DNA from 4 places in the Thalassotalea sp. G20_0 genome. Region 3 is predicted to be linked to each of the others. Evidence: predicted binding sites of a transcription regulator. Region 3 holds the regulator's gene; each other region holds the start of a gene.
The links. Region 3 encodes LexA, which represses DNA repair genes until DNA is damaged. Its sites were predicted from a motif close to TACTGTATNNNNATACAGTA; they were not measured.

Region 1 (3,685 bases), on a different contig from region 3:
AGAGGACCGGGAAAAGAGTCCAGGATGGAATACGGTCAAGACGGTTGCGGTTTCTTCCCTTGCGGCAGTTTCCCAGCTCGGACAACTGGTTGGTAGCATGTTTGGCCATACTGTCTTTGCCCTCCCATCTGCCCTGGTGGGTGGAATTTTCGGCTTTTGTGTTTATGCGCCCTTTATGAAGGCTGTGGATCATCTTTCGGGGAGAGAAAACACCAAGTCGTTCCTGGAATATACGATTACTCCAGCAAACATACTGAGTAATTTTATCTATAACCGGGTTACAGACCTTGCTTGTCGATATGTTGTGGGTTTCGGGCTTATGGTTGCGGTTGTGGAACCTGTTTATATCATCCTGGGCGGTCTGGCAGCAGGCACTTTATTGTCCCCATTAATTTACAATGACTTTAAAAATAATAACTCTAAAAATGTCGAGCATTTTATCGATGGTCCGGGAAATTTTTCAGTCAAGCTCAGTACACAGCACTATTTATGGCAAAAATTTGATGATTGGGCTGCGGGCATTAAAAGAACTCCTTTAACTCTTCATGATCGAATTGCAGCTCAAGTGAATGCCAGGCAGGTTTCTATCAAGGATTTGGCGGATCTGGTTGGCTGATGATAAAGGGCATTCGTTTCCCCTGCTGCTTTACAGGCGCTCAATAACGCCTGTTGTAAAGCACTACACCCATTCTCAGCAGGGCGAAAATTAATCACAGGCATTATGAAGTCGGTGCCTGGGATGACCCTGAAGGTTGCGCTTTATGCATTTTGGTGATACCGGACTAAAGCATTCCGGATGTTTACCATAAATGTCTGAGTAAAATGCCTGTATTTCTGAAAGGTCTTTTTCGATGTCCTCCCCAGGCTCGATAACAGGACCAAATCCTCCGGTTCTGTCCTTGAAATCCAGAAAGGCAAGTACAATGGGTATACCGGCATTTTTTGCCATATGGTAGAAGCCTGTGTGCCACCGCTCGCCACGTGCCCGGGTACCTTCAGGGCATATAACCAGGCCCAGCTTTCTGTGTTGCTTGAAAGTACAGACCGCCTGTTCTACCAGGCTGCCTCTTCTGCATCTGCCATTTCGATCCAGCGGAATCCCTCCCATCCAGCGCATAACCCAGTTGAACGGCCCCCAGAACAGGGTGTGTTTGCCCACCCAGTAACACTGTACACCGGTAGCAAGGCCAATCGCCATGCCATAGACAAAGTCCCAGTTACTGGTATGGGGAGCACCAACAAGCACGTACCTGGCCAGGCGTGGGGCTCTGCCCTGAATCCTCCAGCCCATCACTTTGAGAAACAGTTTTGCGAATAGAGAAAGGGTCTGGCTGACAATGGGTGTATTGAAAATTGTGATTTGCATAGTTCTGAGGGTGCCTTGCTATCCCGTTTACAGGAAGCGGTGTTGAAAGCTATCAAAAGAGCGATCGCTTTGAGCACAGCTTCATAACAGAAAATGAATGTATGCAGCCTTAACCAAAAGGATCCTTTTTTGTGGCAAGAAGTCTGCTGCAAAAAAGCCATCTGGGGACTGGTTAACAGGCAAGGAATTGCTTGCCAAAAGCATTCTGTATGTATATACAGTGCTTATCCCGGAGCTAATTGGAACATGATGGAAAGTAATGCCATTCTTGAGCAAAAGGTGGTCCAGAGAAAAATCATACATATCGATTTTGACGCCTTCTTTGCCAGTATTGAAATACGTGATAATCCGAGGTTGTCAGGAAAGGCGGTTGCTGTCGGGGGGGCTCCGGATCGTAGAGGGGTGATTGCCACTTGTAACTATGAGGCGCGTCGATTTGGTGTGCACTCAGCCATGTCTTCGGCCCAGGCGATGAGACTCTGCCCGGAGCTGAAGATCATTCCTCCCCGCTTTTCTGTTTATCGTGCCGCGTCTTCTGAAGCTCATGCCATTTTTCGCCAATATACTGATTTAATTGAACCTTTGTCCCTGGATGAGGCCTATCTCGATGTCACCGGAACGCATCTTTGTCAAGGCAGTGCCACCTTGATTGCCGAGGAAATCCGGCAGAAAATTTTTCAACAATTGCATGTCACCGTCTCTGCCGGCGTTGCCACGAATAAGTTTCTGGCCAAGATTGCCAGTGACTGGAATAAACCTAATGGCCTTTTTGTGATCACTCCGGAACAGGCGGATGATTTTATTTTCGATCTGCCCGTGAAAAAAATTCATGGGGTAGGGCGGGTGACCGCCGGGAAATTGCACAAAAAAGGCATCAATACCTGTGGGCAATTACGCCAGTATTCCATTCTTGAGTTAAGTCGCTGGTTTGGCAGTTTTGGTGAACGGTTGTGGGAGCTGTCCCGGGGGCGGGATGATCGTGAGGTGCAGACCAGTCGGCGCAGGAAGTCCCTTTCTGTTGAGCATACTTATGATAAAGACCTGGTGGGGCTTGCGGATATTACTGCACAGGTTATCCCGTTGCTTGAAGAACTTCAGGAACGTTACCAGCGTATTGAAAAGGAATACGAGGTGCATAAGCACTTTGTTAAGGTGAAGTTTGCTGATTTTACCCAGACCACCCTTGAGGAGAGTCTGCCGACAACCGGTGAAACTGTTATGGAACATTTTACTCAGTTGCTGGTAAGAGCCTGGGAGCGGGGAGGCCGCCCGGTCAGGCTTCTTGGCTTAGGGGTCAGGCTTGTGGATCTCCGTGAAGAAAGAGCGCTTGAGCAGCTGGAGCTTTTTGAAAAGAAAATCATGGGGCTGGTATAGTCTCCCGTTTTATTTCTGCCAGCTGTCCCATCACATTACTGACCAGACAATAAGCCACGAACCAATAAAAGCCAGAGTGCAGTGATGCATCAAATTGCACAATCTGCCTGGAATCGACATATCCAGCAGTTGTGGCATTGGCCGCCAGAAAGGCGATAAGCACACCAATGGCAAACACATCAGCCATGGACCATTTGCCCAGTAAACTGTTCAGCCTGAGCAGTCTCTGGTTTTCCCTGACAAAATTAGCCAGCAACAGGAAACCCAGTTTTGTCACCGGGATCACCAGGCTGAAGGTGACAATCAGTATTGCCACAAAATAATAGCCACTGTTCCAGAGATCTCCAGCGGTACCGAGAATGGAACGCTTCTTTTCATAAACAGTGGATGTTCCTTTAACATCCAGACGATTAAGGAACTGGGTAGCCAGACCCGCCATGGCAGGATGAAGGTTTTGCTGTTGAACGATATGCCTTGCCTCATTCAGCATTGCCTGACGATCAAGATCGGCCTTGATGGTCATCATGGGTTGAGTCACTCCCGGAATCAGCAGGCAAAGGGAGGTGATTATCATCAGCGTGAGTAGCCATCTGGAAGCTGTCATCAACGACCTCATTGTTCTTCTTAATAAGGAATAGATTCTGATAGCTCAGTTTGGTCTAAGTAGCTGCGTTTGTCAGCTTGCCAATCATGATGGGGCTATTTCATGCCGGTTCAAAATGTTCAACCATCAGTTGTAAGTTGTGCTGACCACGGAATTCATTAATATCGAGTTTATAGACAGCCTTGATCTGACGAATATTGGGATCAGGCCACACCCTGTTGTCAATATTAAAGGCAATGGCATCCAGCCAGAGTTCACTGCCGGGTATTTTGAGTACCATTTTGAGGTGCTTCTCTCCCACCAGTTTCTGCTGAATGATTTGAAATTGGCCATCAAAGCAG
Region 2 (3,685 bases), on a different contig from region 3:
GGGTGCTGGACGCTTTACGACTGACTTTCTTACTAACGTGCAGATGTTGATGGGCCTGAGATGCCACCTGGGGCTGATGGGTAACACACAGCACCTGCCCTTTTTTACCCACTTCTCTCAACATGCTGCCCACGATTTCTGCTGTGCCGCCGCCAATACCGACATCTACCTCATCAAACACCAGCGTTGGCGTTGACGCGGTTTGCGCAATAATCACCTGAATGGCCAGACTGATACGGGAAAGCTCTCCACCGGAAGCCACTTTGCCCAGGGGACGCGGAGGTTGTCCCGGGTTGGTGGTCACCAGGAACTCGATGGATTCAAAGCCCTGGGAGGCAACCGTGCGATCAGGAATATCTGCCAGTTCAACACAGAACTTACCTTTGGGCATACCCAGCAAGGCAATGCGCTCAGACACCTGTTTCTCCAGTTTTCGTGCGGCGGCCCTGCGTCTGGCAGACAGTTTTTCGGCTAACTGATTGTGTTTTTTCTGCAGCTGTTCCAGGGACAATTCCAGGTCGGCTACCTGTTCATCATGACACTGAACTTTTTCCAGCTCTTCGCTGATCTGTTGTTGTTTTTCCAGCAACGCTTCCGGCTGGATACGGTGCTTGCGGGCCAGATCAAAAATAGCACTGAGCCGGTCTTCGATTTCCCGGGCCCTTTGTGGATCGGCATCAAAGTGATCAATAAAATGATTCAGCTCGCCAACCGCTTCCTCCACCTGAATCTGCGCGGATGACAGCATCTCCAGAGAATTATTGATGGCCGCATGCTCAACCTGCAGTTCACTGAGGCGGTGCAGACAGAAAGAGAGCTGCTGCAGCAAATTATCACCATCGTCACTGGTACAAACCCGGGTGATCTGATGGCAGGCCGATAAGGTTGCACCGGCCTGGGACTGCTGGCGATGCTCCTGCTCCAACTGCTCAACCTCCCCGGGCTGTAGGTTTAACTGCTCCAGCTCATGCAACTGATAACTCAGCAACTGAACCCGCTCTACCCGGTCCTGCTGATCGGACAGTAAAGTATGCAACTGCGCACAGGTCTGGCGGTAATCTGCGGCAATACCCGCTACTTCCCGGGACAGCGTCAGCGAGCCGGAAAACTCATCCAGCAGCTCAGCATGATTGCTCTTTTTCAACAATGATTGGTGGGCATGCTGACTGTGAATATCGATTAACAGCTCCCCCAGCCCCTTCAGCTCGGAAAGTGTGACCGGGATGCCATTGATATAGCCCCGGGAGCGACCTTCACGGGTAACCACCCGGCGCAGAATACATTCGCTCGCCGGGGATTCAGAACCGCCAGCATGCTCACCGTCATAATCTCGCTCCTGCAACCACTCTCTTGCGGCAGGTATGCGCTGAAGGTCAAAGCAGGCGCGGATATCGGCCCGATCAGCGCCATCACGCACACAGTCGCTGCCCGCCCGGCCTCCCAGGGCCAGCCCGAGGGCATCCAGCATAATGGATTTACCGGCACCGGTTTCCCCGGTGATGGCGGTCATCCCGGGATTGATGTCCAGGTTAAGGTGGTCAACGATGGCATAGTTGCTGATGGAAATTTGGTTCAGCATGGCAGCTCTCACGATCCCAATCGCATATCGGGTTACTGTTTATTTATACAGTAAACTTAAAACCCGAATTGGTAAAGCAAATTTCCCCTTGAATAAGCTGCCATGAACCCCATATTAGGCTATCACTTAATATTTACTTTTGCCCCGGGGCCCTAGGAGGCTGTCCGAGAATAGCGCCCGTAGCGAGGATGGCAGAAAATTGAGGATAAAAATTTCGTTTTGTGAGGTGAATAGCGGGGCTATTTGCCGAACAAAACGGAATTTTTAGACCAATTTGCTGCCACCGCAGTAGGGCAGTCTATTCTCGGACAGCCTCCTACGGAAGCACCACGGCCCATAACACGAAGACACGTTCCAGCCAGCATTTCAGGCTGGATTGACATCCGGAGAAACGTTGGAATGACTGTAGAAAACACCAAAGCAGAAGATCAGGCTGAGCAACCTGAAGCCAACGAAACTGAAATTTCTGCTGACGCTGAAGCAGCTGTTGACCCGATTATGGAAGAAGCAGCTGATTCAGAAGATCAGGCCGAAGAGCAGGCCAACGACGATAGCGCCAAACGCATTGAAGAACTCGAAGAGCAGCTTGCCCAGGCTAAAGACCAGGCTCTGCGCGCTCATGCCGAAGCCATGAACACCAAGCGCCGCGCAGAGCAGGACGTCGAAAAAGCGCACAAATTTGCCCTGGAGAAGTTCGTTAACGAACTGATCCCTGTGGTCGAGAGCCTGGAAAAAGGCATTGAAAGCGCAGAACAGGGTGAAGGTCAGCACGAGACCATGCTCGAAGGCATGCGCCTGACCCTCAAACAGCTGCTGGATGCCCTGGCAAAATTCAATGTTGAGCAGGTTAATCCTGAAGGCCAGCCGTTCGACCCGAACTTCCATCAGGCTATCTCCATGGTGCCCAACCCGGATATGGAACCCAACACCGTGATGAATGTCTTCCAAAAGGGCTACACATTGCACGGTCGTGTTATCCGCCCGGCCATGGTGGTGGTTTCCAAAGCGGCTTAACCAAAGAGGGGCTCCGGGAGGCTGATCGAGAATCTTGCAAGAGCCCCTTGAAAAAGGAAAGACCGCTCCCATATAGCAAACCAAGATCGTGGTAATCACCACCTAAACGCTGTTTCACCAGACTCAACGTCGGTTGAAACCATTGGGCAGCGAACAAAGATTTCAAAGTTTTCCGCCCTGATTATGGGCAATGGAGAGACTCAAAATGAGTAAAGGCAAGATTATTGGTATTGACCTGGGTACCACCAACTCCTGTGTGGCTATCCTGGACGGCGATAAATCCAAAGTCATCGAAAATGCCGAAGGCGCACGGACTACGCCTTCCATCATCGCCTACACCGATGACGGCGAGATTCTGGTAGGCCAGCCAGCCAAGCGACAGGCGGTTACCAACCCTGACAATACCCTGTTTGCCATCAAGCGTCTGATCGGCCGTCGCTTTAAAGACGACGTTGTTCAGAAAGACATCAAGATGGTGCCGTACAAAATCATCGAAGCGGACAACGGCGATGCATGGGTTGAGGTTAAGGGCGACAAGAAAGCACCACCACAGATTTCTGCCGAAATCCTGAAGAAGATGAAGAAAACCGCTGAAGACTATCTGGGCGAACCAGTGACTGAAGCGGTTATTACCGTTCCTGCCTACTTCAACGATTCCCAGCGTCAGGCTACCAAAGACGCCGGCCGTATCGCGGGTCTGGAGGTTAAGCGGATCATCAACGAGCCAACCGCTGCGGCGCTGGCTTACGGCATGGACAAGAAAAAAGGCGACCAGACCATCGCTGTTTATGACCTGGGTGGCGGTACTTTCGACGTATCCATCATCGAGATCGCTGACGTAGACGGCGAGCACCAGTTTGAAGTACTGGCCACCAACGGTGACACCTTCCTGGGTGGTGAAGACTTCGACCTGCGCCTGATCGAATACCTTGCCGACGAATTCAAAAAAGACCAGGGCATCGACCTGAAAGGCGACCCACTGGCCATGCAGCGTCTGAAAGAAGCCGCTGAGAAAGCCAAGATTGAACTGTCTTCTACTCAGCAGACAGACGTCAACCTGCCTTACATCACTGCCGATGCCACCGGTCCCAA
Region 3 (3,685 bases):
CTCAGGGATGGCGCGTCCGGATTGTTCCTTGCGGCCAGTCAATTTCCCAAGAACAGAGAGACCCGTGCTCCGCTGGTGGCGGAGCTATTGCCCCATCAGGCAATGATTGACCCCAAGTACGGTTATCTGATGGATGCTCCCCGTCAGGACCCTGATGGCAACCCGGCAATTATTCGATACAGCCGCAAGACCAAGCAGCAGTATGTTATGTCCGAGCTCGATGGTAAGGCAACGGGTTGGAGTGCAGTATTTGATGATGGTCGCTGGCATGAAAAGCAGTCTAAAAAGCGCCAGTCCGGTTAGATTTATTTCAGCCTCCCGGGTTCATGAGACAGGGCTATTATGCCCTGTTGTATTATGGCAGTTAGTAACTTTTAGGAACTGTCCCGAGATAACTTCCACATTTCGGATATTATCCAGCAAAGAAAAAACTTGCCACAGAGACACGGAGGCACGGAGAAAAGAAAAAAATCTTTTCCTCTGTGACTCTGTGCCTCCGTGGCAAAATGAGGAAGTTTTTAAGCGACAACTCCTTAGCTCGACAAAACACGAGTTGTTCCCGAAAGATTGATGGAGTTGGTTATGACAAACAATTGGCAGGGATATACCAATAAAATGCTCTTTCACGCCCGTTTATTGCTGGATGCCTGGGAAGATGCAGATGATCTTGCCAAGCCGGCATTTCGTGAGGCCTGTCTGAATGCAATGGTTCAGGCTTACCGCTCGTTACTGGCTGAAATTATGACGAATTACCGTTTGCCGGTAAATCAACTACCCTCTCTTGATGAGGCAATGAACAGTGTTCATCATAAGGGAGAGGTGTCTACTGAGTTGCAGTACATTGAACGTCTTGAGCAACATGATTCATGGTTGTCGGCGTTATTAAAAAGTCATCAGGACTGTGCCATGCCTATACAGCGCAAAAGTGTTGAACTGAATGAAATTCCTCTGTTTAATGCCAATAGTGTGCGGTTTGATCAGTCAGAAGGCTTTCTTGCTGTGCTTGAGTCGCTGAAGGAGCTGGTCACTTACAGCCGGAACTTCAGCCTGGAATGGTAGGTTTCTGATGTTTTCAGGTTTGTTCATTGCCAGCCGTATTCAGCTATTGTTGATGGCTGATATCTTGAAAGCCTCTGCTGGCTAATGCACAATGCTTAACCGCTAACCCTAAAATCCCGGTGTCACTATTTATGTCAGCGTCGTTTCTTGAAATTGTTGAACTGCCTTCCGGCGAAATCGTTTTGCGTCGCAGTGATGAGGAGAACGCTGAGCCTCTGGTTACCATGTCATTCTCCCGGGAGTTGCTTGACTTTCTCCAGGGAGATCAGGTGGAGGTAGCCAAGGCTATGCTGGATGCCTGCATAGCGGAAGTGGGGCGTAAAACAGAAGCTGACGCTGGAGAATACATCCCTGAAAACCGGGTTCTTCATTAACTGTCATACAAACCCTCCAGTTATCCTCTGTTCCTGATTGCCAGTCCCTGACATCGACCTGAGCGAGCGGCGGTCTCGAGTTCAGAGAGTGTGATGCTATCGATCTGCTCGATCCAGCTGACCACGGTGTGGCTGGTGCCTGAGGCCAGTGCCTTGCGAGTGAGTTTCAGTGGGTCTGCCTCAGCAGATGGGTTGAGAACCTGAAGGCGCTGTCTGCTGATTCCCGATGACTTCAGCCAGTTTATGGTGTTTTTTGCCTGTTCACTGGACAGTATCAGGGTAAGCCAGCGTTGATCCTGGTCGTTAGCCAACTCATACAGAACAGTCTTCAGAAAGCGTCCTGATTGCCAGGGCGGGCCTGAGAGAATCAGTTCATCAATAAAGCTGACAGGTTCACTGTCAATGCAGGGAGCGTTGCCGTTCTGACTGGATGATGGTGTTAATGCTTGCATGTCAGGTCCTCTACATCAGAGATTGTCTCAGGGTCGGGGAGGCTGTCCGAGAATAGCCTCCTAGTTCCTGATAACCCCCACACTCAGTCCTTCGATAGCAAAGGTATCAACGCTGAGGTCTACTTCGATTGTCTTGAATTCTTTGTTTTCCGGGTGCAGGTAAATTCTGTTTTTAACCTGTTCAAAACGTTTGACCGTTACTTCGTCGTCAATTCTGGCAACGACAATCTGGCCATTGGCTGCCGTTGATGTTTTATGGACCGCCAGAAGGTCCCCGTCAAGAATACCGATATCCTTCATGCTCATTCCTTTTACCCGAAGCATGAAGTCTGCTTTGGGGGAAAAGAAATCAGGGTTGATGGACAGGTGGTCCTCAATATGTTCCTGGGCAAGAATGGGGCTTCCTGCAGCAACCTGTCCTACAATAGGCAGGCCGGAAGATTCGGTGCCGGGGATTCGGATACCCCTTGAGGTGCCGGGGGTGATCTCGATAGCTCCCTTGCGGGCAAGGGCTCTGAGGTGTTCTTCTGCTGCATTGGGTGATCGGAAACCGAAGGTCTGTGCGATTTCTGCACGGGTGGGGGGGAAACCGGTCTCTTCTACATGAGATTTGATCAGTTCAAGGATCTCAGTCTGGCGCTTGGTCAATTTATACATGATTAAATCTGTGTTTTTATACAGTACATGTAATTATATACAGTATTTTGCTGTCTGCAACCACCCCTGCCTTATTAATCTAACTTGATGTTTCAGTTGGCAAACGTTAGTTTTAAACAAATGTTTACATTGGAGGTTTTACAGGCATGTCACAGTCAGCGACAGTAGACAGGATTCTGGACGCTGCAGAGAAGTTATTTGCTGAGCATGGGTTCGCAGAGACCTCGCTGCGTTCAATTACCAGTCAGGCGGGTGTTAACCTGGCCGCTGTTAATTATCATTTCGGCTCCAAAAAATCCCTGATCCAGGCGGTCTTTTCCCGTTTTCTTGACCCTTTTGTCAGCAATCTTTCCGGGGCTCTTGTGCGATATCAGGATAATAATGACGTTATTGATCTGGAAGAAATACTTCATTTACTGGTGGATCAGATCATGGCGGTTAAACCCCGCAGCCCTGAAGATCTCTCTGTTTGTATGAGGATGATTGGCCTGGCCTACACACAGGGCCAGGGGCATCTGAAGAAATATTTGCGCGACGTTTATGGGGAAGTATTCCAGGCTTATCTGGAGCTGCTGGTAAAAGCGTGTCCTGAGTTGCCACTGAATGACCTGTTCTGGCGAGTCTATTTTATTCTGGGTTCCGCTGTGTTTACCCTTTCAGGAGCGGATGCGCTGAGGGCTATTGCGGAAAGCGATTATGGGGTCAGGACTGAACTGGAAGATATCATGAGAAAGATGGTGCCTTTCATGGCGGCAGGTCTCAGATCGCACACCTGACGGATCATTTAACCATACAGAGTTTGATTTACCGATGCATCTTACTGTTCATATTGCCAGTCAGGAAATGGTGCTGCACGAGGAGGACGGCAAGCGCCGTGTTTATTCTGTGTCTACTGCCAGCAAGGGAACCGGGCAGCAGGAAGGGAGCTGGCAAACACCTCTTGGGCAGCATGTTATCCGGGCGAAAATTGGTGCCGGTCTGCCGGCTAATTCAGTATTTGTCGGACGTCGCTTTACCGGTGAGATTTATTCCCCCGGGCTTTGCCAGCAGTACCCTGAAAGAAAGGACTGGATTTTAACCAGAATTTTATGGCTCAGTGGCCTGGAGCCCGGATATAACCGGCTGGGTAATGTTGATACCATG
Region 4 (3,685 bases), on a different contig from region 3:
GCGCGGACAAACCACTGGTCAGTCAGCAGCGGCTCAATCACCACGCCGGAACGGTCACCGTAAGGCACCATCAGGGTATGGTCATCGATTTTTTCCAGCAGACCAAGGGTATCCAGGTCTGCGACGATCTGCTTACGGGCAGCAAAGCGCTCCATGCCCCGGTAGGCTTCAGGAATAGCGGTATCAATGGATTGATTAACCGTACCGTCAATATTGTAGGCTTCTCCCTGCTGCCGGATATCGCCGTTCAGGGTCATAACATTGATCATTGGCAGGTTGCAGCGCTTGCCAACTTCGTGGTCATTAAAGTCGTGGGCCGGGGTGATTTTTACGCAGCCGGTGCCTTTTTCCATATCGGCGTGTTCATCAGCGACAATCGGGATGCGACGGTTGACCAGGGGCAGAATAACCGTTTTTCCGATCAGGGCCTGGTAACGCTCATCTTCCGGGTTAACCGCCACACCGGTATCCCCCAGCATGGTTTCCGGACGGGTGGTGGCAACCACGATATAGTCTTTGCCCTCTGCGGTTTTCTCTCCATCCGCCAGTGGATAGCGCAGATGCCACATGTTGCCTTTGACTTCTTTGTTTTCCACTTCCAGATCGGAGATGGCGGTGTGCAGTTTTGGATCCCAGTTCACCAGACGCTTGCCCCGGTAGATCAGGTCGTCTTCATAGAGGCGGACAAAGACCTCCTGAACAGCGGCATAGAAGCCCTTGTCCATGGTGAAGCGCTCGGTATCCCAATCAACAGATGCCCCCAGGCGACGAAGCTGACGGGTGATGGTGCCGCCGGACGCTTCCTTCCACTCCCAGATTTTATCGGTAAAGGCTTCACGTCCGTAGTCGTGACGGGTTTTGCCTTCTTCAGCCAGGATCTTGCGTTCAACCACCATCTGGGTTGCGATACCCGCATGATCAGTACCCACCTGCCAGAGCGTGTTGCAGCCTTTCATCCGGTGGTAGCGGATCAGGGCATCCATAATGGAGTCTTGGAAGGCATGGCCCATGTGCAGGCTGCCGGTGACATTGGGAGGGGGGATCATAATGGAGTAGGGCGTGCGGTCACCGCGCTGGTCAGAAGCCGGCGCAAAATAGCCTTTCTCTTCCCAGTTTTGATACAGCGTGCGTTCGATGGCTTGGGGGTTGAACGTCTTTTCCATAACTGCTTTTCCAGTAGAGGTTCCAACTGTTCCCGGAACTCCTGAAGAGCAGGGGGCTCCGGGTTTGGATAAACCGGTGATTATACACCGTGGGGCTGGATCAGGAAGAACCTTCATCGCGGCAGCCGGGTTTTTTGGCCATTATTGGCCCATGGAAAGTACCGAATCAGCTGTTATTTTAAGTATTCATGATATTGGTAACCACAAAGGATATTTCACTATGAGCATCACGCCTTTGTGGCTTATATCAATATCAGGCAATCGCTTCACGAATGTCTACGGTGTTGTTTTCTGCAGGTTCGCTCTCCAGTTTGACCTCCTGCAGGATTTCAGGCTTGCCTTTAAGAGCTTTGGCGAGAATATCCTTGTTCCGTGACAGCAGCAGGCCGATCTCTTCCGCCAGTTGTTCATCGATCTTGAAATTGGCTTCCAGCATACCCGTGATACCGTCAGCCAGCTCCAGCATACGGTCGTGTTCTTCTGCGGCTTTCTTATCAGTAAACATGCTTCCGTCCCGGTCAACTCGCCACATGGGGGTAATGGACATGGGCTTCCTCCTGTAATGGGTTCTTTGTACTGTATATAAATACAGTTATTTTGTCCAGAAGGCTGTCCGGGAATCAGCTATTCAATTTCCAGCTCAAGTCAGGTCTAAAACTCTGGTAGCCAGCCCTGCCAGGTATACTGTGACCTTGGGTTCAGAGGATTTGACACGAAAAGCCTTGGTCTGTGGGCTTTTCAGGCTGATTTCCTGGTTGTGAACGCGCGGGTTCAGGTATCTGCTTCGGCACGAACATTACGGCCTCTAGCTGGCGGTCATCGTCGGTACAGTAGGGACGCTTCTCACAAACCACGGCAATACCTCGTTCTTTCAGCACTTTCTGCGCTTTCGACGAAGCCAGTGTTTTCTGCGTCAAGGTCCCTGGATTCATTCGTATTCCCTGGCTCTTCAGCCGCTGCACCTCTTGCTCCAATGCCTGTTGTGTTGACGGGCTTAGCAGCGATGGGTTATGCCTGTACTGCATCTTTTCCAGCAGCGTCATGTCGGCCGGAATCTCTACCTGGTGGAGATCATACCAGCTGTTATGAATGCCATAAGTGATGCCTTTGCTCTGATCAGCCCTGCAAGCCTGGTGGTAGGGGTCTGAACAGACAATAATTCCAGCGGCCTGAGCAATTGTGCGCCGAACATTGTCATCAATAAACCGGTTCATTCTTTCCACTGGCTCAGTTGTCCATTCAAAGTGCTCAGAAATCTCTGAGCCATTGTCAATCAGACCGTAGACCTCGGTATATTTTTTTTCGCGGTGATCGTTGGGTTTCCCGGTTACTTGCGCCAGATCAGCCGCACCGTGCATGGCGGCTACCAGATGCCGTTGAAATTCAGTCCCGTTGCCAGGCCCGGAGGTAAAATCCCAGGGCAACTGCGTCGGCAGGTCAAGACGTGTAGCGTCAAACCCCCCGACCGCTAATCCGGGAAAATCAGCCCCAACCCCGCAACAACGGATAATGTCCATACGACCTGCAAAGCGTAATATGCGCAGATACCAGCGCACGGAGTCAGACAGGTTCTGCTCATATGCGCCATTGACATCATTTTCCTTGCTGACCATCGCCTTTGCCATATCCTTCAGCAGCGGTTCAGGATAGTGCCCGGTCAGGTCCCGTTTGAAGTAGTCAGCTGACTTTCTTTCTTCCGCTGATTTGTCGACATCTTCGGCAGCAGCATCATGGTAGATAATCGCCAGCGCCAGGAGTTCTTTTTCTTCCGGGCGCAGGTAATGCAGCTGAAATTTTTTCAGCAATTCCATATACCAGAGCCCATTATTCCTGGCCCGCAGGACATGACTGCAGCTGTGCAGCGGTTTCCACACGGTTGGCAAGGTATGTCTGCCAAGGCTCTGGATCACGCGTTCCGGTCCCGGACGGCGGTAATAATGCTGCAATACCTTCAGGATGGTGCTTTCATTATCGCCGACATTATCAGGCAGGATGGGCGGTTTGCTGAACGCGTCCACCATAAACTGTAATGCCGCTGGTACCTCGGTTTCCACAGGTGCCGCCAATGGGCAAGCATCGTCCGCCAGACCGAGCGATTGTTTCAGATCCGCGATTTCCAGATTGGCCTGTCGGACATGCTCTGACCAATTCAGGTAGAAAGGATGCTTGTTTCGTTGCTCCCATAGTCCTTCAAACCATTGGATGAACCCAGCCACGGATAAATTACCAATAACCTTACTACCGTCACGGCACCAATCGTCCAGATTACATTTAACCCTGGCCTTAATATCTTTGTTCAGGGAAGCTCCATAATGAAACAGGGCGAGTAGGTGGGACTCAAAGATATCAAGGTTTAAAGGGTAACCAAGGTAATCACATAGTAGCTCTTCAAGACGGCTCTGCCGTTGCTGCTGATTGAGCGCCCGGCAGATTCGGTCAAATTCAACGACGCTTCCCGAACAACCGTTCAACGGCAACCACTTGAGATCTTCCAGGCTCAGGAACTCAAATGGAGCAAAGGC

Region 1: a site for LexA is predicted at 1,570-1,589, ahead of dinB (DNA polymerase IV). Genes of this name have one in related genera too.
Region 2: a site for LexA is predicted at 1,613-1,632, ahead of recN (DNA repair protein RecN). Genes of this name have one in related genera too.
Region 4: a site for LexA is predicted at 1,738-1,757, ahead of J7438_RS19740 (YebG family protein). Genes of this name have one in related genera too.

Annotation. Positions count from the first base shown of each region.
Region 1 is NZ_JAGHQV010000001.1:229,379-233,063, reverse strand. Features, by position in the region: gene J7438_RS00900 (hypothetical protein) at 1-616, shown strand, start outside; gene J7438_RS00895 (lysophospholipid acyltransferase family protein) at 707-1,366, opposite strand; gene dinB (DNA polymerase IV) at 1,613-2,740, shown strand; gene J7438_RS00885 (paraquat-inducible protein A) at 2,724-3,344, opposite strand; gene recJ (single-stranded-DNA-specific exonuclease RecJ) at 3,445-3,685, opposite strand, start outside.
Region 2 is NZ_JAGHQV010000004.1:153,473-157,157, reverse strand. Features, by position in the region: gene recN (DNA repair protein RecN) at 1-1,579, opposite strand, end outside; gene grpE (nucleotide exchange factor GrpE) at 1,979-2,593, shown strand; gene dnaK (molecular chaperone DnaK) at 2,784-3,685, shown strand, end outside.
Region 3 is NZ_JAGHQV010000035.1:7,427-11,111, forward strand. Features, by position in the region: gene topA (type I DNA topoisomerase) at 1-303, shown strand, start outside; gene J7438_RS18350 (DUF6586 family protein) at 583-1,059, shown strand; gene J7438_RS18355 (hypothetical protein) at 1,191-1,433, shown strand; gene J7438_RS18360 (SulA-like leucine-rich domain-containing protein) at 1,454-1,885, opposite strand; gene lexA (transcriptional repressor LexA) at 1,946-2,542, opposite strand; gene J7438_RS18370 (TetR/AcrR family transcriptional regulator) at 2,689-3,318, shown strand; gene J7438_RS18375 (L,D-transpeptidase) at 3,353-3,685, shown strand, end outside.
Region 4 is NZ_JAGHQV010000042.1:5,064-8,748, forward strand. Features, by position in the region: gene J7438_RS19735 (valine--tRNA ligase) at 1-1,163, opposite strand, end outside; gene J7438_RS19740 (YebG family protein) at 1,417-1,710, opposite strand; gene J7438_RS19745 (hypothetical protein) at 1,862-3,685, opposite strand, start outside.